DNA from 4 places in the Streptomyces capparidis genome. Region 1 is predicted to be linked to each of the others. Evidence: riboswitches for the same ligand, from Rfam matches in the RefSeq annotation. Region 1 holds a riboswitch; each other region holds the start of a gene.
The links. Region 1 has a riboswitch for cyclic di-AMP ahead of ACYVO2_RS14725 (C40 family peptidase). Riboswitches for the same ligand answer to the same signal wherever they lie in the genome.
Positions count from the first base shown of each region.

Region 1 (4,202 bases):
GTCCACGGCGCCGCCGCGGTACTGCGCGGCGGCCAGGGCGCCGAGGGCGTCGCGCATCCGGTTGATGACGGCCTGGCCGCGGGCCACCCGGTCCTGGAGGCGGCCGGCGCGCCGCTTGGAGCGCTGCTCGCGCTCCTTGGCCCCGTTGTACTTCTCGGTGGCCGCCTCGGCCTGCTCGTAGAGCCGCTCGACCTCGGCCTTCACCTCGTCCGCGTCCGTCTGCGGCACGGCGTCCGCGACGGGGGCGGCCGTGAGCGCGGCGACGAGGGTGGCGGCGCCCGCGGCCGCCACGGCGAACGGAGTCACCCGCGCCGTGCCCGGCTGCGGGGAACGTCGGTGGGACCCCACTTAAGGCGGACTCCTTCTTCCGTGCAGCCGCCTTCTCCCGGGCCTCGGCCGGACCGCGGCCCGCTCCCGGTGCCCGGTCCGGCTCCCCGTCACGGCCGTGCCGGGCTCCGGCGGAACCTCCGCGCCGTCACCCTCGGTGGGCGATCGACTACGCGGAGCTGCGGGGCAGACACTAGCCAGATGGGGCGGCGACACAAAGGTCCTGCGACTCAACCGCCACCGGGGCGCACCAAACACCGCAGGTCACCCGGCATGTGCGACAACACGGCGCCCCATGCGTTCACCCGTACGGGCGCCGCGGAGGAGTCCGCGAGGGCCGAGGAGGGGCCGAGGAGGGCCGGGGGCACGCGCCCGGCCCCACGACGACGCGGACCCCGCCCGGAGGGGGCGGGGTCCGCGGAGGAAGAGGGAAGCCGGGCCGCGGCCTCAGATGCGGACCGCGAACTGCGGCTCCATGTAGCTGAGCGTCTCGTAACGCACGTTGGCGCCGGGCTTGGGGGCGTGGAGCTGCATCCCGTTGCCCACGTACAGGCCCACGTGGTGGAAGTCGCTGTACTGGATGATCAGGTCACCGGGCTGCGCCTGACTCAGCGGGATGCGGGTGCCGGCGTTGGCCTGGGCCTGCGAGGTGCGGGGGATCGTCACGCCCGCCTGCGCGTACGCCCAGGAGGTCAGACCGGAGCAGTCGAAGGAGTTCGGGCCGCTGCCGCCCCACACATAGGGCGAGCCGATCTTCGTCTTGGCGGCCGCCAGCGCGGCGGACGCGCGCTGCGACGCCGGGACGCCGGTGACCAGGTCCTCGCGGGAGCCGCTGTCGCGGGAGGCGCGCTCGCCGCCGCTGTCCTGCTGGGGCGCGGTGACCTTCGCGCGCTCCTCGGCGGTCAGCGTGTTGAGGAGGTCCTGGGCCTTCTTCAGCTTGGCCTGAACGTCCTTCTTGTTCTTGGCGAGCTGCTTGCGGGTCTCCTCGAGGTCCTCGAGCTTGTTCGCGGCCTCCTCGCGCTCCTGGTCGAGGACCCGCTTCTGCTCCTGGATCTCCTTGATGGACTCCGCCTGCCGGGTGCCGACCTGGTCGAGGGCCGACGCCTGGTCGAGGTAGCTGTCCGGGTCGGAGGAGAGGAACAACTGGACGCTCGGGTCCATGCCGCCGTTGCGGTACTGGGAGCTGGCGAGGGTGCCCAGGTCGCTCTGGAGGTCGTTCAGCTCGGACTGCTCGCGGGCGACCTTGTCCTGGAGGTCGTCGACCTGCTGCTGGAGCTTGTCCTGCTTCTCCTTCGCGCCGTTGTACTTCTCGGTCGCGATCTCGGCGTCGTGGTAGAGCTTGTCGACCTGCTCCTTGACCTCGGACTTCGAGGGCTTGGCCGGGGCGGCGTTGGCAGCCTGGCCCGACAGCACGACCGCTGCCGCGGCAGCGGTGGTGAGCACGGTCACTCGTGCCTTGCCGGCCTGCTTGGGACGACGGTGGGACGCCACGAAGGCGAACTCCTTCTTCCTCAGTCCGCCTACCGGGTGAGCTGACGGGTTCGGGCCGGAAGCTGCCCTACGACGCGTCACCGACCCGCTTCCGCGGGGCGGCCCTCGCGCCGATTCACCCCGGAAGGACCCCTCTGGGAGGGAATGGGTCCCCGGCTCCGCGTTCCGGCGATTTCACCCTGCCAGGACGGGACTCGGCGGCACCCCCGCCGTCATCCGGGCTGGATGAACGACCAGGCGGAGGTTCGAGCCCCGACCATAGTGACCCGACGGCGATCGCTTCAAATCTTCCGGAAGAAAAAGTGGGGCACGCCGCAAATTAATTTGCCTCTTACCACGCCACGTGACAGGCGGGAGACACAGCGTCTGGCCGGAAACACCCATTCCGGACACGCTGTGCCGCAGGTCACACCGACCGCGACGCGAGGACGCAAACGGACATGAGGGACAGGTTCCCTGAATTGCCGTGAGTCGTCCGCATTCCCCTGGCGGGGCATCCGCATGACGCCCTTTCCGGAAAATTCCGACACCCCGCGCACACCCGCTCCGACGCCTCCGCCATTCACGGGGCCGGTGGAAGCGGGGCCGAAAAGGCGGAAAAGGGGACAGCGCGCACCCATCGAATGAACGGGGCATCACGGAGCATCAGCGGCCGAAACGCACGCGCTCGTGCGCGATGCCGCACGGGCGCCGCCCCCCCGCGGCCGGGGCTCGTGGAAGCGGGGTCCGGGGGCGGCGACGCGCCGTCAGCCGCGCGCCAGGCGCCGCAGCAGCAGCGTGGACGCCACCGGCCGCGCGCCCGCCCGGCGCACGCCGTCGGCGACCTCCCGGTCCGCCGAGACCACCACCACGGGGCGGCCCGGCGGCTCGGCGCGCACCAGACGCCGGATCAGCTCGTCGGCGGTCTCCCCCGGTTTGCTGAACAGCACCCGCACCCCGCGCGGCGGCGCCAGCAGCACCGGCCCCTCCAGCTCGGCGCCGTCGAACACGCACGTCACCTCGGCGCCGCTCTGCGCCGCCAGGCCGGAGAGGCCGCCGAGCAGGCGCAGCCGCTGCTTGTCCAGCGGCATCGTGGGATAGCCGGTCTTGGTGACGTTGTAGCCGTCCACGACCAGGTGCGCCTGCGGCAGCGCCAGCAACTGGTCGAGCAGCGCCGGGTCGTCCTCGGACAGGGCGCGGCGCGCGATGTCCTTCGGGGTCATCCGGCCGGGCGCGACCGCCTCCACGGTGTCCGCCGGCCTGCCGGTCGTCGGCGGCAGCGCCAGCTCCCTGCGCAGGCCCTGCGCGGCGTCGAGCACCGTGTCCAGCAGCAGCCGCAGCCGCATGTCCTCCACGCTGCGCCCCTCGCGGGCCGCCCTGCGGCTGGCCTCCAGCGCCGACTCGGTCTCGGCCAGCCGCGCCCGCAGCCGCCGCGCCTCGCTCTCCGCCGCCGTCCGCTCGGTGGCGGCCGCGCCGCGCACCGCCTCCAGCTCCGCCTGCGCCTTGCGCAGCTCGGCCTCGCCGCGCCGCACGTCGTTCACGGCGCTGCGCAGCTTGCGCTGGAGGGAGTCCGCCTCCTTGCGGGCCGCCTCCAGCTCGGCGCGCGCCTTGTCCGCCTCGGCGCGGGCGCCGGCGCGCAGCTCGGCGAGCTCCGCCTTGACCCGCGCCAGCTCGCGCAGCGCCGCCTCGTTCGCCCGCTCGCTGCGCTCCCGCTCCGCCTCGTCGCCCGCCGCGACGACCTGCTTGGTCCAGCCGGGCGGGCGCAGCAGGTACGCGGCGGCGGCGACGTCGAGGGGGTCGGCGGCGGCCGGGACCGTGCCCGCGTCCAGGGCCTCGGCCAGCTCCGGCTGGGCCTGGCGCAGCCGCGCGGCCATGCGGTGCCGGAACGCGGCGTCGCCCTCCAGGGCGGTGGCCAGGGCCGTGGCGGCGAACTTGGCCCGGCGGGCGGGGGTGAAGCGGGCGTACTGGCGCAACTGGGGCGGCAGTTCGGCGAGGCCGAACGAGCCGAACGCCTCGGCGGCCAGCCCTATGACCCGGCGGCGCACGCCCTCGGGCAGCGGCCGGTCCAGGACCTCCTCGGGAGGCGACTCGCCCGCGTCGCGCCCCGGCGGGGCGTCCGCCCGTGCCCGGTCCGGTTCCGTCCGCGCCTGCTCGCCCTCACGTTCCCTCACGTCCGCCGCTCCGTTCTCCGACCCGCCGCCCTTCCACGGGGGTGCGGCGTGCCGCGCTCCGCGTCTTCCGGCGCCTCCCCGTGTGTCGCCCGCTGTCGTCCTCATTCATTGTCTCCCGGCCGGGCCGGGCCCGTAATCAGCTCCCCGGCCGCTCGACCAGCTCCACCTGGTCCACCGCGTTGCACCAGCGGCAGCGCACCGACTCGATGGTGTCGCTGAGCACCTGGCGCTCCT
Region 1 is NZ_BAAGTD010000015.1:89,101-93,302, reverse strand. It holds gene ACYVO2_RS14730 (NlpC/P60 family protein) at 1-348, opposite strand, end outside; gene ACYVO2_RS14725 (C40 family peptidase) at 775-1,818, opposite strand; cyclic di-AMP (ydaO/yuaA leader) riboswitch at 1,829-1,999, opposite strand; gene ACYVO2_RS14720 (NYN domain-containing protein) at 2,565-3,968, opposite strand; gene ACYVO2_RS14715 (hypothetical protein) at 4,105-4,202, opposite strand, start outside.

Region 2 (4,202 bases), on a different contig from region 1:
CCCCGCACGCACACAGCGCGAACCCACCACACGAACCGGAGGAACCGACCGATGATCCCCCCGACCGCCCGTCACGTCCTGCCCGAGTTCCACGAGCGGACCTCGTCGGGGACACGGGTGCTCGACCCGTACTCCAGGCTGCTCCAGGAGCGGATCGTCTTCCTCGGCACGCCGATCGACGACACGGCGGCCAACGACGTGATCGCCCAGTTGATGCACCTGGAGCACGCCGCCCCGGACCGGGACGTCTCGCTGTACATCAACTCCCCCGGCGGGTCCTTCACGGCGATGACGGCCGTGTACGACGCGATGACGTTCGTGTCCTGCGACGTCGAGACGGTCTGCCTGGGCCAGGCGGCCTCCGCCGCCGCGGTGCTGCTCGCCGCGGGCGCCCCGGGCAAGCGGCTGGCCCTGCCCGGGTCGCGGGTGATGATCCACCAGCCGTCGCTGTCCGACGCGGCGCGGGGGCAGGCGACCGATCTGGAGATCCAGGCCCGCGAGGTGCAGCGCACCCGGGAGCTGCTGGAGGAGCTGCTGGCCCGGCACACCGGGCGGGAGCGGGCCCGGGTGCACGAGGACATCGAGCACGACCTGTTCCTGACGGCGGAGCAGGCGGTGGACTACGGGCTCGTGGACCGGGTCACCCGCTCCCGCAAGGCCGTCCCGCTCGCCCCGGGGCGGTGATCGGGGTGGTGCCGGAACTGCCCCCGCTGCCCGCCCTCACCCGCGCCGAGGGCGAGGTGGTGGACGCCTACCTGGACGTGGTGGACCTGCTCGGCCGGATCAACCCGGCGCGCGCCACCCACACGTACGGCGCACTGCGGGCCGCCCAGGCGCTCGTTTCCAGGGCGACGGCGCTGCGGGACGCCCTGGCCACGATGCACCTGCGCGGGGAGGCGGAGATGCACGCCGAGACGCTGCGGCGCGCGCTGCTGGTCCTGGACGGGGAGCGGCGCACCGGCCGGGTCACCGTCCCCGCGCCCGCCGCGCCGGGCGGTGACGGCGGCACGGCCTGACCCGGTGCCACCCGGCCTGCCGCCGGGTCACTCTGACGGCCGATCGGTCACCCGTTCGGGCTCCCTCGTACGGCTGAGCGCGCGAAGCGGCGCTCGATGCGCGAACCCGCTTGCGACTTGCGCTTCCACACACCGTCGGAAACCCCCAATTCCGCTGGTCAACAGGGGTTTCCGGCGGTAGCCCGCAGGGGTGAGGAGCGCCCGGTTCCGTCGAATGACCCAGAAGTGAAGAAGTTCACAGAAGGGCGTTTGCGCTACGAATCCGGGCGCCACATGACGCAGGATCCCTTCTCGACGACAAGCCCCCGTCACCGAGGCGGGGCGGTCCGGGCGGACGCCGAGTCCTGCCGCCGCACCGGATGACAGGTCGACGCAACGCACCGGCAGGAGCGGGAGACCCGAGCAAGGCGGAGCGCCACGGACGACGGCGCTCCTTGGGGTGAAGCCACGACAGTGGCCGGGCAACTTCGCCAGCCCGAACCCGACAGGTCATCTTTCGCAGGCGGACGACGAAGGGTTCTCGCATGACCGCGAGTTCACGCATACCTGCGCTCGTTTCCCGGGCCGGAGCCACCTCCGCCCTCACCGCCGCCGCACTGGCGGGGACGGTCCTGGCACCGTCCCTCGCGCCGCAGGCCGAGGCCGCGAGCGCCTCCGCCAAGGCGCTGAAGGTGGCGGCGTCCAAGAAGGGAGCCCCGTACCAGTGGGGGGCGGCGGGTCCGAAGCGGTTCGACTGCTCGGGTCTGGTCCTCTACTCGTTCAAGAAGGTCGGCAAGAAGCTGCCGCGCACCGCGGCGGCCCAGTACAACAAGACCAAGCACATCTCGGCCAAGTCCCGCAAGCAGGGCGACCTGGTCTTCTTCCACTCCGGTGGCAGCGTCTACCACGTCGGCATCTACGCCGGCAAGGGGAAGATCTGGCACTCGCCGAAGCCCGGCAAGCGGGTGAAGCTGGAGAAGATCTGGACCAAGAAGGTCTACTACGGTCGCGTCCGCTGAGGCTCCGGGGCGCTGTGCGGCGACCCGGCCGGGCCGCACGGCGCCCCTCCTCCCGTCCCCGGCACCGGCCGGACCACCGCGTAATCCGCGCCCAACGGGCTAGAAGACCCCAATGGACACCAACGCGAGACACGTGGACGGCAGGCGCGAAACCCCCCAGGAGCGGGACGACCGCAACTTCGCGGAGCTGCTCCAGGAGCTCCGGGTCACCCAGACGGGGGTGCAGATCCTGTTCGCGTTCCTGCTGGGGCTGGCGTTCACTCCGCGCTTCCCGGATCTGGACGGCTTCCAGCGCGACACGTACGTGGTGACGCTGCTGCTGGCCGTGGTGTCGGCGGCGCTGTTCACGGCGCCGGCGGCGCTGCACCGGATGCTGTTCCGGCAGCGGGCGAAGCGGAAGATCGTGGACGTCTCCGCGCGGTTCGCCTCGTACGGGCTGTGCGTGCTGGCGATGGCGTTGACCGGATCGGTGCTGCTCATCCTGGACTTCGTGCTCGGCAGGACGGAGGGCGTCGTGGCGGCGGCGTGCGTCGCCGTGCTGTTCGCGACGCTGTGGGCGGTGATCCCCTGGCGGCTGCGGCGCGCGAACGAGCGAATATCGGGGCGGGTCAGGACCCGCCGGAACTGACGGCCCACGGGAGGCTCAGCCACACGGTCTTGCCGCCTCCCGGGGCCGCGGTCACCGAGAGCCTGCCGCCGAGCTCGGCGGCGAGGTGCCGGACGATCAGCAGCCCGCGCCCGTTGTCCTGGCCGACGGCGGCGGGCAGCCGCCGCGGCCGGCGCGGGCACCTGTCGGTGACGCCGACGCGGAGCACCTCGTCGCGCTCCAGCCGCATCGCGACACCGAAGAACGGGGAGCTGCCGAAGGTGTGCACCACCACGTTGGTGGCGAGCTCGGACACCACCAGGCGCACGGTCTCCGCCGTCGGATGCCCGGGGGGCAGCCCCCACCCCTCGAGGACCTCGGCCACCCGCCGTCGCGCCGCGGCCACGGAGTCCGGGGCGGTCGGCAGCGTGAAGCGGGCTTCCTGGAGGTCCGCCATGGCGAGGCTGTCCCTTCCCCCGATGCCGCGGCGGCGCGCGGCGCCGCCGGGCGGCGCGGCCGGCCGCCCGGCGTTCACCCTGCCACCTCCGCCCGCGCCGGCGGAGGGGTTCGGCAAAGGTATTCGTATATATGGGAGCGGGCTGCGCGCGGGCGGGCGCGGCCCGGCCGGGGCGGCGCCCGCCGGGCTCACGGCGCCGTCGCCACCACCGTGCGCACCGCCCGCTCCAGCTCCGCCTCGGTCAGGTCGGCGCGGGCGGTCAGGCGCAGCCGGGAGACGCCGTCGGTGACCGACGGGGGGCGGAAGCAGCCCACGGCGACGCCGTGCCCGCGGCAGTCGGCGGCCCACCGCACGGCCTGCTCGGGGCCCGGGGCCCGCACCGACACCACCGCCGCGTCCGGGGTGCTCGCCGCCAGGCCCGCCGCGGCCAGGCGGGCGGCCAGCTCCCGGGCGGCGCGCAGGGCCCGCGCGGCCCGGTCCGGCTCCTCGCGCAGCACCCGCACGGCGGCCAGGGCCGCCCCGACCGCGGCCGGGGCGAGGCCGGTGTCGAAGATGAAGGTGCGGGCGTTGGAGACCAGGTGCCCGATCACCCGGGCCGGGCCGAGCACCACGCCGCCCTGGCTGCCCAGGGACTTCGACAGGGTGGCGGTGCACACCACGTCCGGCGCCCCGGCCAGGCCCGCGGCGGCCACCGACCCGGCGCCGCCCTCCCCGAGCACACCGAGCCCGTGCGCGTCGTCCACCAGCAGCGCCGCGCCCGCCTCGCGGCAGGCGGCGGCCAGTTCGCCCAGCGGGGCGGCGTCGCCGTCCACGGAGAACACCGCGTCGGTGACGGCCATCGCCGCGCCGTCGTGGGCGGCGAGCCGCTCCCGCACGGCCGCCACGTCACGGTGCGGCACCACCGCGGTGGTGGCGCGGGACAGGCGGCAGCCGTCGATCAGCGAGGCGTGGTTGCACGCGTCGGACACCAGCAGGGTGCCGGGCCCGGCCAGCGCGGTGACGGCGGCGAGGTTGGCGGCGTAGCCCGAGGAGAACACCAGCGCCGCCTCGGCCCCGCACAGCGCGGCCAGCTCCTCCTCCAGGCGCGTGTGCAGTCGGGTGGTGCCGGTGACCAGGCGGGAGCCGGTGGAGCCCGCGCCCCAGCG
Region 2 is NZ_BAAGTD010000026.1:45,428-49,629, reverse strand. It holds gene ACYVO2_RS21305 (ATP-dependent Clp protease proteolytic subunit) at 52-684, shown strand; gene ACYVO2_RS21300 (hypothetical protein) at 690-1,016, shown strand; cyclic di-AMP (ydaO/yuaA leader) riboswitch at 1,375-1,537, shown strand; gene ACYVO2_RS21295 (C40 family peptidase) at 1,541-2,014, shown strand; gene ACYVO2_RS21290 (DUF6328 family protein) at 2,127-2,642, shown strand; gene ACYVO2_RS21285 (ATP-binding protein) at 2,623-3,057, opposite strand; gene ACYVO2_RS21280 (8-amino-7-oxononanoate synthase) at 3,246-4,202, opposite strand, start outside.
Region 2: linked by a shared signal. The riboswitch ahead of ACYVO2_RS21295 (C40 family peptidase) and the one ahead of ACYVO2_RS14725 (C40 family peptidase) in region 1 are both predicted to bind cyclic di-AMP.

Region 3 (4,202 bases), on a different contig from region 1:
CGCCGCCTGGTCGCCAAGGCGTTCACCCCGCGCCGGGTCGCCGAGTTCGCCCCGCGGGTCCAGCGGCTCACCGACCGCCTCATCGACGGCTTCGCCGAGCGGGGCAGCGCCGACCTCATCCACGAGTTCGCCTTCCCGCTCCCGATCCACGCCATCTGCGACATGCTCGGCGTCCCGCCCGAGGACCAGGACGACTTCCGGGACTGGGCCGGGATGATGCTGCACAAGGGCGGCTCCAGGGGCGGCGTCGCCCGCTCGGTGAAGCGGATGCGGGCCTATCTGGCGGAGCTCATCCACCGCAAGCGGGCCGACCTCGGCGACGACCTGATCTCCGGCCTGATCCGGGCGAGCGACCACGGCGAGCACCTCACCGAGAACGAGGCCGCGGCCATGGCCTTCATCCTGCTGTTCGCGGGCTTCGAGACCACCGTGAACCTCATGGGCAACGGCGTGTACGCGCTGCTGCGCCACCCCGACGAGCGCGCCCGCCTCCAGACCTCCCTGGCCCGCGGCGAGACCGGGCTGCTCGCCACCGCCGTGGAGGAGCTGCTGCGCTACGACGGGCCCGTGGAGATCGCCACCTGGCGGTTCGCCACCCAGCCGCTCACCCTGGGCGGGGTGGACATCGCCGTCGGCGACCCCGTGCTCGTCGTCCTCGCCGCCGCCGACCGAGACCCGCGGCGCTTCCCCGACCCCGACACCCTCGACCTCGCCCGCGCCAACAACCCGCACCTGGGCTTCGGCCACGGCATCCACTACTGCATCGGCGCCCCCCTGGCCCGCCTGGAGGGCCGAACCGCCCTCTCCACCCTCCTGCGCCGCCTCCCCGACCTCACCCTCGCCGCCGATCCCCCCGACCTCCGCTGGCGAGGCGGCCTCATCATGCGCGGCCTGCGAACCCTCCCGGTGAACTTCACCCCGGAGAGCCGACCCCGGGGTTAGCGGCGGAGCCCCGGCGGAGCCCGGGGCGGCGGCCCCGGACGGGGACCGGGGACGGAGCCCTTGGCCCCCCGGAGGACCGCCCTTCCGTACTCCCGGAACCGGGCCCCGGGAGCGCAGCCCCCGGTCGGGGCGAAGAGGCGAAGCCCTGTGCCTTCCGAGGACCCACCCACCCCACTCCCCGAACCGGGTCCGGGGCGGAGCCCCCGGTGAGGGGCCAAGGGCGAAGCCCTGTGCCTCCCGAGGATCCACCCACCCCACTCCCCGAACCGGGGTCCGGGGGCAGAGCCCCCGGTGGGGTCCAAGGGCGGAGCCCGTTGGTCCCCGGAGGGCCCGCCCTTCCCACTCCCCGAACCGGGGTCCGGGGGCGGAGCCCTCGGCGGGGGTCCAGGGGGCGGAGCCCCCTGGCCTCCGGAGGACACCCCCACCCACCCCCCGCCGCAGGGTTCGGCGGGGACGCCGAGTAGTCGCCCGTTGATCACCGGTGATACTGACGTGATAATTGATACACCTGCTTGTGATCTGATCGCCCGACCCCATAACGTCGGGTCGGCCCCGCCAGGGGCCCCGCCGCCGGAGCGCCGAATCCCGCCGCCGGCCGGCGGGACGTTGGCTCCAATGGGAACCGACGGCGGGAGCGGGGGAACCACCGTAAGCGCCGGGACCGGCGGTCCCGGCTTGGGGTGAAGCCGCCGGAACGAGGGCGGCCGGGCCAGCCTCACGGCCCGAACCCGACAGCTCACCTCGCAGGCGTCGGAGAGGGACACGCTCATGCTGCTGTCCGGCAACGGACGCCACCGCAAACCGCGTCCGACACCGAAGTTCGTCGTCGCCGCGGGGGTCACCGGAGCGGGGGTCGCCCTCCCGCTGATGGGCGCCACCGGCGCCCAGGCCGCGTCCGGCGACACCTGGGACAAGGTCGCGACATGCGAGAGCGGCGGCAGTTGGGGCATCGACACCGGCAACGGCTACTACGGCGGCCTCCAGATCAGCGAGGAGACCTGGGCGGCGTACGGCGGCAAGGACTACGCGCCCCGCGCCGACCTGGCCAGCAGGCTGGAGCAGATCGCCGTCGCGGAGCGCATCCTCGCCGACCAGGGCCCGCAGGCGTGGGCCACCTGCGCGGTCGAGGCCGGCCTCGGCGGGGCCGCCGCGCCCGACGCGCCCTCCGCGGAGGAGACCGCCCCGGCCCCGGAGGAGGAGCGGGACGCCCCCCGGCAGGACACCTCGGCGCCCGCGGAGCAGACCGAGGGCCCCAAGGACACGGCCACGCCGTCGCGGACCACCCCGGCCGCAGGGGAGTCCGCGGACGCGGAGGAGCCCCGGCGGACCGCGTCCGAACGGCCGTCCGCGGACGTGGAGGACCACACCCGGGGCACCGTCGCCACCGAGGACGCCGGGACCGCGCCCACCCGCACGCCCCGGCACGCCGCCCCCGTCGCCCCCGAGGGCGAGGACGAGCTGCCCGGCGAGCGCGCCTCCCGCGGCACCGGCAAGCACCGCGCGCCCGACCCGGCGCGGCCCGCCGAGGACACCGCCCCCGCCGCCGAGGAGTCCGCCGCCGCGGCGGAGTACACCGTGGAGAAGGGCGACAACCTCACCGCCATCGCCGAGGACCAGGGCCTCGGCAACTGGCAGGAGCTCTACGACGCGAACAAGGACACCGTCGGCGAGGACCCCGACCTGATCCTGCCCGGCCAGGAGCTCAAGCTCGGCTGACCAGCCCCTGTCATCCCGGCCGGGCCGCCTCCTCCCCATCGGGCGGCCCGGCCGGGGCTTTGCCTGTCCGGGCGTCCGCCCCCGGGGGGCCGGCCCGCTCCCCACGCCGAGGGCCGCGGAGGCCGCTGTCCGCGCACGGAGGGTCACCCTCCGCCCCTCGCCGTTCACCTTCCGTCCACCGCCCCACCCACGGGGCGGACGGTGGCGCGGCGGGCGGGCGGTTAGGCTCAGGCTGCAAGGCTCACATCCATCCCTAAGGAGATGCTCGTGCCCTCCATCGACGTCGTCGTAGCCCGGGAGATCCTCGACTCCCGAGGGAACCCCACCGTCGAGGTCGAGGTCGGCCTCGATGACGGCAGCACCGGCCGGGCCGCGGTTCCCTCCGGCGCGTCCACCGGCGCCTTCGAGGCCCTGGAGCTCAGGGACGGGGACAAGTCCCGCTACGGCGGCAAGGGGGTCGAGAAGGCCGTCCTCGCCGTGATCGAGCAGATCGGCCCCGAGCTCGTCGGCTACGACGCCACCGAGCAGCGGCTGATCGACCAGGCGATGCTCGACCTGGACGCCACCCCGGACAAGTCCAGCCTGGGCGCGAACGCCATCCTGGGCGTCTCCCTCGCCGTGGCCCACGCCGCCTCCGAGGCGTCGGACCTGCCGCTGTTCCGCTACCTGGGCGGCCCCAACGCGCACCTGCTGCCGGTGCCGATGATGAACATCCTCAACGGCGGCTCCCACGCCGACTCCAACGTGGACATCCAGGAGTTCATGATCGCGCCGATCGGCGCCGAGTCGTTCTCCGAGGCCGTCCGCTGGGGCACCGAGGTCTACCACACCCTCAAGGGCGTGCTGAAGGAGCGCGGCCTGTCCACCGGCCTCGGCGACGAGGGCGGCTTCGCCCCGAACCTGGACAGCAACCGCGAGGCCCTCGACCTGATCATCGAGGCCATCCAGCGGGCCGGCTACACCCCGGGCCAGGACGTGGCGCTCGCGCTCGACGTCGCCGCCACCGAGTTCCACGACAACGGCGTGTACACCTTCGAGGGCAAGTCCCGCTCCGCCGCCGAGATGACCGCGTACTACGCCGAGCTGGTCGAGGCGTACCCGCTGGTGTCCATCGAGGACCCGCTGAACGAGGAGGACTGGGACGGCTGGAGGACCATCACCGAGCAGCTCGGCGACAAGGTCCAGCTCGTCGGTGACGACCTGTTCGTCACCAACCCGGAGCGCCTCGCCAGGGGCATCGAGAGCGGCGCCGCCAACGCCCTGCTGGTGAAGGTGAACCAGATCGGCTCGCTCACCGAGACCCTGGACGCCGTCGAGCTGGCCCAGCGCAGCGGCTTCAAGTGCATGATGTCGCACCGCTCCGGCGAGACCGAGGACGTCACCATCGCCGACCTGGCCGTCGCCACCAACTGCGGCCAGATCAAGACCGGCGCCCCGGCCCGCTCCGAGCGCGTCGCCAAGTACAACCAGTTGCTGCGCATCGAGGAGATCCTGGACGACGCCGCGGTGTACGCGGGCCGCTCCGCGTTCCCCCGCTTCAAGGT
Region 3 is NZ_BAAGTD010000018.1:55,488-59,689, reverse strand. It holds gene ACYVO2_RS16595 (cytochrome P450 family protein) at 1-942, shown strand, start outside; cyclic di-AMP (ydaO/yuaA leader) riboswitch at 1,553-1,707, shown strand; gene ACYVO2_RS16590 (transglycosylase family protein) at 1,711-2,658, shown strand; gene eno (phosphopyruvate hydratase) at 2,926-4,202, shown strand, end outside.
Region 3: linked by a shared signal. The riboswitch ahead of ACYVO2_RS16590 (transglycosylase family protein) and the one ahead of ACYVO2_RS14725 (C40 family peptidase) in region 1 are both predicted to bind cyclic di-AMP.

Region 4 (4,202 bases), on a different contig from region 1:
GGCGGGCCGGGCCGCCAAGTCGCCGGACCGTGCGGGACTTCGGGACTTCGGGCCTTCGGGGCCTCAGGCCGCCAGTCCCTCGAGTCAGCGGGCCGTCGGCCGGCGGCCATCAGGCCGTCAGGCCATCAGCCGGACCGCCGAGCCATCAGCCGGACCGCCACGCCACCAAGCCACCAAGCCGTCAGGCCGCCAAGCCGTCAGGCCGCCGGGCCGCCGGGCCGCCAAGCCGTCAGGCCGCCGGGCCGCCGGGCCGCCGAACCGCCGGGCCATCGGACCCGCCCGCCCCCGCCGGCCGGTCAGCGAACCGGCGGCATCACGTCGCCACCCCCCGCGCCGCCACCCCGCCGGGCGCCCCGCCCGGCGGTCCTTCCGCCGTCCCGTCCGGCGGGCCGCCCGTCAGGGCGTCCATCGCCGTGGCCGCGACGGCCTCGAGTTCCGCGCGGCCGGCGCCGCCCTGCGCGGACACCCGCAGGCCGGCGATCACGGCGTTGAGGAAGCGGGCGAGGGCCGCGTCGTCCCGCGGGGAGGTGATGGTGCCGTCCCGGCGTCCGGCGGACACCACGGCCCGCAGGGAGTCCAGGCGCCGCTCCAGGTCGAGCCGCAGCATCCTGGCCACCTCGGGGTCGCGGCCGGCCAGCTCAACGGTGCTGTTGACGGTCAGGCAGCCGACGCTGCGCCCCTCCCAGCGGTCCCGCAGGTCGCCTTCGAGGACGCTGACGAACAGGGCCCCGATCCGCTCGGCGGCGGTCAGGGTGCCGTCCTCCAGGATCTGCACCTGACGTGTCGTCATTCCCTGGATGTAGCGCGCCAGCGCCCGCACGAACAGCTCGTGCTTGCTGCTGAAGGTGTTGTAGATGCTGCTGCGCCCCAGACCGGTGGCGTCGCACAGGTCCTGGGTGGAGGTGGCGTCGTACCCCTGCCGCCAGAAGACCCGCATTACCGCGTCCAGGGCCCGCTCCTCGTCGAACTTCCGCGGTCGGGCCATGGCGGCACGGTACACGTTTTGGAACGCTCAATTCAATACTTGCCCGGGCGCGCGGAATCCCCCGTTCCCCACCGGAAGCGGGAGCGGGGGTGGCGGCGTGCGGGCAGGGGAGGGCCGGCGGCCCTGATGTCGGGGGGTGAGCCACCAGGACCGCCGGGGTCTGCGGTCCCGGTCAGACGGTGACGCCCTTGCTGTTCAGCCAGGCGGCCGGGTCCACCGGGGAGCCCCCGACATGGACCTCGAAGTGCAGGTGCGGGCCGGTCACGTTGCCGGTGGCGCCCACCCGGCCGATGGTGTCGCCCGCGGCGACGGTGCCGGAGGTCTGCACCATGGAGGACAGGTGGCAGTACCAGGTCTGGGTGCCGTCCTCGTGGGTGACGATGACGCGGTAGCCGTAGGCGCCCGCCCAGCCGGCGGAGGTGATCTCGCCGGCGCCCGCGGCGCGGACCGCGGTGCCCGAGGGGGCGGCGAAGTCCGTGCCAGTGTGGTTGGCGGACCAGCGGTCGCCCGCCTGGCCGTAGCTGGCGGTGATCGTGTAGTTGGAGGTCGGCACCACGAAGCTGTTGCGGGCCGCCTCGCGCGCCGCCGCCTCCTTGGCCTTCCGCTCGGCCTCCGCCTTCTCGGCGGCGGCCTTCTTCTCCTCGGCCTTCTTCGCCGCGGCCTCGCGGACCTTGCGGGCCGCGGCCTCCTTGGCGGCGGCCTCGGCCGCCTCCTTCTCGGCGGTGGCCCGGTCGGCGTCGAGCGCGGACGCCTGCTGCTGCTCGGCCTGGGCGAGTATGCGGGTGCGCAGCAGCTCGCCGGCGTTGGCGACCTGGGCGACCTTGGTCCCGGCGGAGGGCGCGGCCGCCTCGTCCGCGGCCGAGGAGGTGCCGGCGCCGGGGGCCTCGGTGATGCCGGGCAGGCTGTCCGGCATCGATATCGGGACGGGGCTCTTGCCCTGGGCCGTGGCCACACCGCCGACGCCCATGGCCGCCATCGTGGCGACGCCGAGGACGGTCGAGCCCCGGCCCACCGTCCGCGACTTGGGGAGGCGGTGCCGTCCGCGCACGGGGGCGAGGTCGTCCTCCGTGGGGTTCCAGGCGGGCACGGCGGAACTCGGGGCAGGCTGATTGAGCGCCACGACCGGCGGACTCCTTTCCTTCCTTCTCGCCTACCGGGTTAGCTGACGGGTTCGGAGCAGGAAGGTCTCCTACGGGCTGACGGCGCCCGATTCACCCCAGGTCCCTGCCGAGGCAGGGTGGTGGTTCCCCGGCTCCCTCGGCGCCCGGCTGGGGGCGCTTCGGGATTAAGCGATGGCCGCACGGTGCCGTTGGCTACGGCTTACCGACCGCGCTGCGTTATCAGACGTTAATAGAACGGCCGCTCAGAATCCAAGCGGAACGGGGAATTGAGACCAAGGATTTTTAGGTACCAATCGGGCGTTGCCGGTGTTTTCTGGGGGTGAAGAGGGCTCTCAGGTTGCGAAACGGACTCGGCTCGGTATCGGTGGTTTATACGGAGGCGGGTGTGTCGGACACGGTCCGTGACGGCGAAGAGGGCAACGGCGGGTGCCGTTGCCCTCTTCGTGGCCCGCGGGGCCGGGGTTCGGGCCCCCGCCGGGCCGCCCTCAGTTCGTCAGTTCCACGGCCTCCGAGGACAGCGGGGTGGCGATGTCCTCCAGGGAGCGGCGCTCGGCCTTGACCGCGAACACCGCGGCGACGATCCCGGCGGCCACCATCAGGGCGGCGCCGATCCGGAAGGCGAGCACGGTGTCGGCCACCACACCGCTCTCCGTCAGCTCGGCGAACAGCAGCGGGCCGCTGATGCCGCCCGCCGCCGTGCCGATCGCGTAGAAGAACGCGATGGCCATCGCGCGGGTCTCCATCGGGAAGATCTCGCTGACGGTGAGGTAGGCGGAGCTGGCGCCGGCCGAGGCGAAGAACAGCACCACGCACCAGGACGCGGTGAGGGTGAACGCGTTCAGCCAGCCATTGCCGAACATCCACGCGGTGACGAAGAGCAGCAGCCCGGACAGGATGTAGGTGCCGCTGATCATCGGCCTGCGGCCCCACGTATCGAACATCTTTCCGAGTAGCAGGGGGCCCATGAAATTGCCGAAGGCGATGACGACGAAGTAGTAGCCGGTGCTGCCGGTCGGGACGTCGTAGAACGTGTGCAGGATCGAGCCGAAGCCGAAAGTGATCGCGTTGTAGAGGAACGCCTGGCCGATGAACAGGGCGAGCCCCAGCACCGCGCGCCGGGGATAGGAGCGGAACAGGGTGCGGCCGATGGTGACGAATCCCACGGCGCCCCGCTGCCGGATGGTGATGCGGCTGCGCGGCTCCGGCAGCGGCTTGCCGGTCTCGGCCTCGACGCCGCGCTCCACGTCGGCGACCAGCGCCTCGGCCTCCTCGCCCCGGCCGTGCATGAACATCCAGCGTGGACTCTCCGGCACGTGCCGCCGCACCAGCAGGATCGCCAGACCCAGCACCACGCCGAGGGCGAAGGTGAGCCGCCAGCCGACGTTCGCCGGGAAGATGTCGGTGTTCAGCATCAGCACGGACAGCAGCGAGCCGCCCATCGCGCCGAGCCAGAAGCTGCCGTTGATGATCAGGTCCACCCGGCCGCGGTAGGCGCTGGGGATCAGCTCGTCGATCGCGGAGTTGATGGCCGCGTACTCGCCGCCGATGCCGAAGCCGGTCAGGAAGCGGAAGAGGAAGAACCACCAGGTGGAGAACGACACCGCGGTCAGGGCGGTGGCGGCCAGGTAGACCGCCAGGGTGATCAGGAACAGCTTCTTGCGGCCGAAGCGGTCGGTGAGCCAGCCGAAGAACAGCGCGCCGCAGCAGGCCCCGGCGACATAGAGCGCGGCGGCCATGCCGGTGACCTGGGCGCCGGAGATGGGCAGGCCGCTGCCCTCCTCGGACAGGCGGCTGGCGATGTTGCCGACGACGGTCACCTCGAGCCCGTCCAGGATCCAGACGGTGCCGAGCCCTATGACGATCATCCAGTGCCAGCGCGACCAGGGGAGCCGGTCCAGGCGGGCGGGGACGTCAGTGGTGGCGACGGTGCCCCCGTCGGCGGCGGCGCCGCGGGCGTCGGCGGCGCCGGGCTCGGGGCCGATCGCGTCCGTGCTGCCCCCGCCGGTGCGTCCAGCACCGGTACCCGTTCCTGCGTCCGCCTCGCCGAGCGTCGTCATGTCCGGCTCCGTTCGCCCGATGATGATGTGTCCCGGTTG
Region 4 is NZ_BAAGTD010000006.1:11,202-15,403, forward strand. It holds gene ACYVO2_RS07110 (TetR/AcrR family transcriptional regulator) at 314-985, opposite strand; gene ACYVO2_RS07115 (M23 family metallopeptidase) at 1,158-2,105, opposite strand; cyclic di-AMP (ydaO/yuaA leader) riboswitch at 2,119-2,287, opposite strand; gene ACYVO2_RS07120 (MFS transporter) at 2,592-4,163, opposite strand.
Region 4: linked by a shared signal. The riboswitch ahead of ACYVO2_RS07115 (M23 family metallopeptidase) and the one ahead of ACYVO2_RS14725 (C40 family peptidase) in region 1 are both predicted to bind cyclic di-AMP.